DNA from 2 places in the Nocardia sp. NPDC047654 genome. Region 1 is predicted to be linked to the other one. Evidence: riboswitches for the same ligand, from Rfam matches in the RefSeq annotation. Region 1 holds a riboswitch; the other holds the start of a gene.
What was found. A riboswitch is a leader RNA that binds a small molecule or an ion and turns the genes downstream of it on or off. The one in region 1 is predicted to bind thiamine pyrophosphate.
Positions count from the first base shown of each region.

Region 2: another riboswitch for thiamine pyrophosphate. It lies ahead of thiC (phosphomethylpyrimidine synthase ThiC); the one in region 1 lies ahead of ACGF7Y_RS33585 (purine-cytosine permease family protein).

Region 1 covers NZ_JBIDDF010000022.1:55,420-59,013, forward strand. Annotated here, with positions in the region: gene ACGF7Y_RS33580 (DUF72 domain-containing protein) at 1-411, opposite strand, end outside; gene ACGF7Y_RS33585 (purine-cytosine permease family protein) at 433-1,797, opposite strand; TPP riboswitch at 1,794-1,908, opposite strand; gene ACGF7Y_RS33590 (hypothetical protein) at 2,106-2,501, opposite strand; gene ACGF7Y_RS33595 (cytochrome P450) at 2,961-3,594, shown strand, end outside.
Region 2 covers NZ_JBIDDF010000002.1:829,468-833,061, reverse strand. Annotated here, with positions in the region: gene fahA (fumarylacetoacetase) at 1-394, shown strand, start outside; gene ACGF7Y_RS12230 (hypothetical protein) at 612-1,049, shown strand; TPP riboswitch at 1,350-1,472, shown strand; gene thiC (phosphomethylpyrimidine synthase ThiC) at 1,463-3,115, shown strand; gene ACGF7Y_RS12220 (hypothetical protein) at 3,405-3,594, shown strand, end outside.

The sequences.
Region 1 (3,594 bases):
GGCCTGCTCGGTGCTGCGGGGGAGCCGGGACAAGAAGCCGTCCAACACGTCGGCGTCGAAGCGGAAGGTCGGGGGCAGCTGCCAGAGAATCGGGCCCAGTTTGGGCCCGAGCGCCAGCGGGCCGGACGCGAGGAAGTTCGCCAGCAGTTCGTCACCGTCGCGCAGCCGCTTCATGTGTGTGATGAAGCGGCTGCCCTTCACCGCGAACAGGAAGTCGGCCGGAGTCTGCTCCGCCCACCTCTGGTAACTGGACGGGCGCTGCAACGAATAGAACGAGCCGTTGATCTCGACGCTGTCGAGTCGCTCCGACAGATAGGCCAATTCGCGCTTGTGCGCGAGGCCCTGAGGGTAGAACGTTCCGCGCCACGGCGGGTAGACCCAGCCCGACGTACCGATCCTGATCCGGCCCATCTCTCCATGGTGGCAAATTCACTACGCCGATGTGGTCTTCGCCGTCACCTTGCCGACCAGCCAGGCCACCGCCAGCGCCGCCAGGAACGACAGCAGCGATGCGCTCATCCACGCCTGCCCGGTGAAGTGCACAGCCTGCCGAACGCCGTCCCAGAATCGCGTCCACGCACCGGCGTCACCCGGGTTGACCAGTTGATATACGGCGAACCCGGTCAGCCAGGCGGCCACCATGCCCCAGCGCGCGGGCGCGTCCGGTGCGGTGTTCCACTCGCGACGGGCACGCAAGAAGAAGTCGGCGACGAGCACACCGAGCAGCGGCACGAACACCGAGCCGATCAGCCCGAGGAAGCCGAAGTAGTTCGCCATGTTCAACCGCAGAGCCAGAATCGTGATCAGGGCACCGAGGCCGATCGAGAGCACCCGGCGATCGACGCGCGGTGCGAGATTCTGGATCGAGACGGCGGTGGAATAGACATTGGCGAAGGACTGATCCGCCTCTCGCAGCACGAAAACGAAGAAGAACAGGGCACCGAGGCTCACGTGCAGGAAAGGCGCGTACGGTCCGCCTTCGCCGGTCGCGAGCGCCAGCGCGAACAGGCCGAGGACGTAGGCGATGATCTGGGTGAGCGCGTACGCCCCGCCTGCCGCGCCGAACGCCGAGCGACCGGAGCGGGCGTGCCGGGTGTAGTCCGCGGCGACCGGCACCCACGAGATGGAGACCGCCAAGGCGGCATCGGTGGCAACCCAGAAGAGGTTCCAGTCGACGCCGAACGGGCCGCCCCCGCTCGGGCCCGGGTTCGCCCGCAGATCGGGCAGACCGGCGCGCAAGAACTGCGCGTAGAACCAGACAAGGGCGATCACGACGCCGGCGGTGACGAATCTGCGCAGCAACCGCACCGAGCCGAGCGGCCAGATCGTGAGTACCGTCGTCAGTACGCCCGCGACCACCACGTAGAGCCAGTGTTGGCCGCCGCCGAACAGTTCCTCGGCCGCGTCACCGATGACGATCAGCTCGAACGTTCCCCAGCCGATCAACTGAGCGATGTTGAGCGCGGTGGGCAGATAGCTGAGCTTCGCGCCGAACAGCCCGCGCAGCAGGACCATCGCGGGTTGTCCCGTGCGCGCACCCGTCAGCGCCGCGGCGCCGAGCATCGCCGCGCCGACCAGCGTGCCCAGGACGGTCGCCAGGATTCCGGCCGCGATCGAGAGCTGCGCGGCCCCCTCGGCGTTCGGCGCGAGCACCGTGTACGCCCCGGAGAAGGCGAAGAGGCTGACGCCGAGATTGGCCCAGAACGCACTCTGGTCCCAGAACGAGAGCACTTTCGGCGCGGGCTGGTCGAGGGTCAGGGGGGCTTCGTGCGCGTTCGCGCGGGTCGATGACGACATGACGGAAACGCTCTCCCTACGCCGGCATTACCCGGACAGGTTCATGCGGTCGGCGACGCGTGCGGTTCGCCCTCTCAGCCCGGCCGTACCCGAGCTCCCGCGGTGGGGTGATTCCGGCGAATAGTACACCCGCGCCAATTTTCCGTGTCGGGGGAGAAGAGCCGGAGCGGACGAGGCGGCGACTTCCCATGCACCACGGCACCGGCCCACCATCAGGGCATCTACGACGCGCACTGATGTCTCTCGCGGCGCCGGAACACGTCGGCTCGCAGCCGCTCCCGCCGGGCCGTCATCCGGCCGCTCGGCGTTCAGCCCATGAGGAACGAGGCGGCGAACCAGGCCAGCACGACCAGCACCGCACCGACGAGCGCGCCGGGGAACAACGCCCGCCCCTGCCGGGCCGCCATGCCCGAGAGCAGCACCCCCACGGCGAATCCCACGATCCCGCCCCCGACCATGATCCACACGCCCGCGCTGGTGTCGACCCGGCACTCGGGCTTGGACGCGCAGATGCCCCCCGCCATCAGGAACCACGGCGCGAGGATGGTCGACATCGCGGCCAGCGTCGCGGGCAGGAACCACAACAGTGCGCTGACGACGAGATCCGCCGGGCGGGGCGGTGCGACCGCGTGGGTCTCGGGCTCACGCGTCGGATAGCCGGAGGGGGTCGTGCCTTGGGACACCTGATTCAGGTAACCGTGCATCGTGTCTCGCTATCGCTTGTCGGTGGAGTCGACCGGGCCGATGGAAGTTATACACCAGCCGTCCGCGCGTGGAAGTGCTTGTGCTCCCGGCGATGCGAGCACGCCGCCGGCACCTCGCAGCGCACCCGACCGCTCGATCGGCCGGAGCGCCTTCAGCGAATGTTCAGCATCACCAACGGGTTCGCGAGCGCGGACGAAGCCGCGCGCAGCTGCCGGTGACCGTGGCCGGTGAGGGGGCGGCCGCCGCGCGGACGAGTAATCGCATCGCCGCAGGCAGGCCGCCACTACCGATGTCCGGACCCTACCTACGCGACCATCCTGTGTGTCGAGCCGCTGCGCGGTCGAGAAGACGCGGCCCGACGGTGCACCGCATGGACCGAACGACGGCGTCGCGACGATCCGCGCCGAGTTCGCTCACCCGCGCTCGCCGAAAACGCTTCTACTGTGGGAGTCACGCGTTTGACCACGCCCCGAGATCTCGACCGGACCATCAACGAATCCGGCGTCCACCACGGTTCGCCCATCGACCACCGGATCGAGCGGATATCGCTGTATTCGCCGGATTTCGCGACCGATCCACATCGCGCCTACCGGGACATGCGGGCCCGCTACGGGTCGATGGCGCCGGTCGAGCTGGCCCCTGGCGTGCCCGCGACGTTGGTGCTCAGTTACCACACCGCCGTGCGAATCATGCACGACCCGCAGCACTTTCCCGCCGACCCGCGCGCCTGGCAGGCGAACGTCCCCGCCGACTGCCCGGTGCTGCCGGTACTGGAGTGGCGACCCAACGCCATGCGCAGCGTGGGCGAGGCGCACGCGCGCTACCGGCAGGTCAACACCGCGAGCATCAACGCTGTCGACCTGCACGCCTTGCACGAAACGGTGGAGCGGATCGCGGCCGGGCTGATCGACGCCTTCGGTGCGGCGGGCAGCGCCGATCTGGTGTCCCAGTACGCCCTTCCGCTGGCCTTCGAGGTGATCAACGCTCTGCTGGGCTGCCCGCCGGAGATCGGGCGAGAGGTCGCCGCCGCGACCGCCGCCGTGTTCGACGGGGTGGACGCCGAGGAGGGCAACCGCATGCTCGGCACCGCCC
Region 2 (3,594 bases), on a different contig from region 1:
GCCACTGCCCTACCTGCTGGGTAACGAGGCGTGGGGCCTGGACATCGATCTCACCGTGGCGTGGAACGGGCAACCGGTCGCGCACCCGCCCTATGCCCGGATGTACTGGTCACCGGCCCAGATGCTCGCTCATCTCACCGCGAACGGAGCTTCCACCCGTCCCGGTGATCTGTACGCCTCGGGCACCATCTCCGGCCCCGAACCGGACCAGCGCGGGTCGTTCATCGAGTTGTCCTGGGGTGGGAGTCGACCGATTCCGGTGAACGACGGGCAACGCACCTTCCTCGAAGACGGCGACGAAGTGACGATCACGGCATCGGCTCCCGGTCCCCGCACGTCCCGCATCGGATTTGGCGAGGTCACCGGCCGCATCGGTCCCGCGCATCCGCGCTGAGTCCCGCTGCCGAGCGGTAGTGCCGCGGTCTGTCGTCGGCCGTTCGGCAGCGGTTCGGCCGTCGCTGAAGACTCGCCACCGATCCGCGTGGAACGCGCCGACGGCGGCGAAAGTCCCCCGCTCCGCCGAGCGCAGCAGCAATCTTCCAGCGCTTGAGCTCGCCCCCTTCCGGGTACGCCGCGGCTACGGTTGCATCCGCCAGACAAGGAGCGAGGTCATGACCGATCGCCCGGACGTAGCGCACCGCAGGCCCGATGGCGTCGACGACACCACCGTCGCCGCCACCGGCAAACTCTCGGAGGCCCTGGAGATCATCGAACGCGCCCGCGGTCACCTGTACGCCTTCCACCAGCTGACCGGCGGCGCCGACCTGGCGCTCGACGATGCCGTGGAGCTGTTCCGCGAGGCGGGCCACGCCCACATCGCCGACCGGATATCCACCGAGTTGATCGGTCGCAACGTGCTCGCCGGACGATGGACGTTCCAGATCATCGAGGAATACGACGACGGCTACTACGCCCTGTTCCGCGACATCGAACGGGCCGCCCGGGACGAATTGCTCGACGGCCGCCGCCACCTCTACGAAGCCGAGATGAAAGAAGCCCGCCGCACCCGCGGCGCGCCCGGCCATTCGGCCGAGCCGGAAGACTCGTGATCTCGACCGAAAATCCCGGGCATGCCGCCTGGTCGGGCACCCTCGCCGTCGGCGGCACACCGACCGGACACGCATGCTGCCAGGCCGATTCCACCGCCTGTTCGGCGCGCGGAGTCCGCCGCCACACCTTCCCGAGCGCCTGACCGGTCGCCCGGGTATTCAGCAGCGCCTCGTCCCCGCACGCGACTTTCGACCGCGCCTCGGCACTCGCCCCCGATGCCGCTGCCTGGGAGTTCGCTCGATCGCGGCGAATCGCCGGGCACGCGGCCGGGCGGTCCGGGTATGGTCGGGCGGGAAAATTTCACAACCAACGGGGGCTCGCACCAGTGGGCTGAGAGGACGGCTAGCCGAGAGGCGTCAGGGCCGTCGACCGTATGAACCTGACCGGGTAATGCCGGCGTAGGGAGGAAAAGATGGCACCCGCCGCTGCGTCCGACGGCGCAACCACACCCGTCGACAGCGTCACAACCGGCCCCATCGAGGGCAGCGTCAAGCACTATCTCGAAGTCGAAGACCTGCGCATACCGGTGCGCCGGATCAATCTGACCAATGGCGAACACTTCGACGTCTACGACACGTCGGGGCCGTACACCGACGAGACTGCGACGATCGATCTCGAAGGCGGTCTACCGAAGCTGCGTGACACCTGGACCAGATCCGAGGGGTCGGGCCCGCGCACCCAACTCGCCTGGGCCCGCGAGGGCATCGTCACGCCCGAGATGCGCTTCATCGCCGCGCGCGAAGGCGTCGCGGCGGAGCTGGTGCGCGAGGAGGTCGCCGCCGGCCGCGCGGTGATCCCGGCCAACCATAAGCATCCGGAACTCGAGCCGACCATCATCGGCAAGAAATTCCTGGTCAAGATCAACGCGAACATCGGCAACTCGGCCGTCTCCTCCTCGATCGCCGAGGAGGTGGAGAAGATGGTGTGGGCGACCCGCTGGGGCGCGGACACCATCATGGACCTGTCCACCGGCAAGAACATCCATGAGACGCGCGAGTGGATTCTGCGCAACTCCCCCGTCCCGGTCGGCACCGTGCCGATCTACCAGGCGCTGGAGAAGGTGAACGGCGACCCGACCGCGCTCACCTGGGAGATCTACCGCGACACCGTGATCGAGCAGTGCGAGCAGGGCGTCGACTACATGACCGTGCACGCGGGCGTGCTGCTGCGCTACATCCCGCTGACCGCGAAGCGGGTGACCGGCATCGTCTCGCGCGGCGGGTCGATCATGGCGGCCTGGTGCCTGGCGCATCACCAGGAATCGTTCCTGTACACGCACTTCGAGGAACTCTGCGAGATCCTCGCGCGCTACGACGTCACCTTCTCCCTCGGCGACGGCCTTCGGCCCGGCTCCATCGCCGACGCCAACGACGAGGCGCAATTCGCCGAGCTGCGCACCCTGGGCGAGCTGACCAAGATCGCGAAATCCCATGGCGTGCAGGTGATGATCGAGGGCCCCGGTCACGTGCCGATGCACAAGATCGTGGAGAACGTCCGGCTCGAGGAGGAGTGGTGTGAGGAGGCGCCGTTCTACACGCTCGGCCCGCTCGCCACCGACATCGCACCGGCCTACGACCACATCACCTCGGCCATCGGCGCGGCCATCATCGCGCAGGCGGGCACCGCCATGCTCTGCTACGTCACGCCGAAGGAACACCTGGGCCTGCCCAACCGCGACGACGTGAAAGTCGGCGTGATCACCTACAAGATCGCCGCGCACGCCGCCGACCTGGCCAAGGGACACCCGCACGCCCAGCAGCGGGACGACGAACTGTCCAAGGCCCGTTTCGAATTCCGCTGGCGTGACCAGTTCGCCCTGTCCCTCGACCCGGACACCGCACGCGAGTACCACGACGAAACGTTGCCCGCCGAACCCGCCAAGACCGCGCACTTCTGCTCGATGTGCGGCCCGAAGTTCTGCTCGATGCGAATCTCGGCGGACGTGCGCGAATACGCCGAGCGCCACGGCCTGAACGAGGTCGAGGCGCTGGAAGCGGGCATGGCGGAGAAGTCCGCCGAATTCGCAGGCAAAGGCAACGCCGTCTACCTGCCCGTCGTCTCGTAACGACCACCGCCGCCCGCCGCGATCCGGCGGGCGGCGGGATTCCATTGCCTGCGTCCCGCAGCAGCGCGGTCCCGCAACGATGTCTCGTGCAGCCGGTTGAACACCTCGAGCACGGCTCCATCTGCATGCTCAGCATCGGGAAGGACGCGCCCGGCGCAGCGACCAGAGCGGCTTCGGAGGTGCTCACCATTGTCGAGGAGTCCACGGCCAATCGTTCACGATGAGCGGCTGAGACGGTGAACTAGGCTGGATCGTGCCGGACGAGGGGCGAGTTGGAGGGGGAATCGTTGTGTTCGACGTCAATCCGGAGAACCTGCGGACGGCAGCGCAAGCGTTGGCCGTGTTGCCGACCGAGATAGATGGAGCTGCGCCCCTGGGCGCCGATCAGGTCGACGGTAAGTTGAATGGATCCGCAGTCGGGCACAGCCTGGAGCAGACGACCCAATTGGCGGCCCAAGCGCGAGATGCTTTGAAGGCTA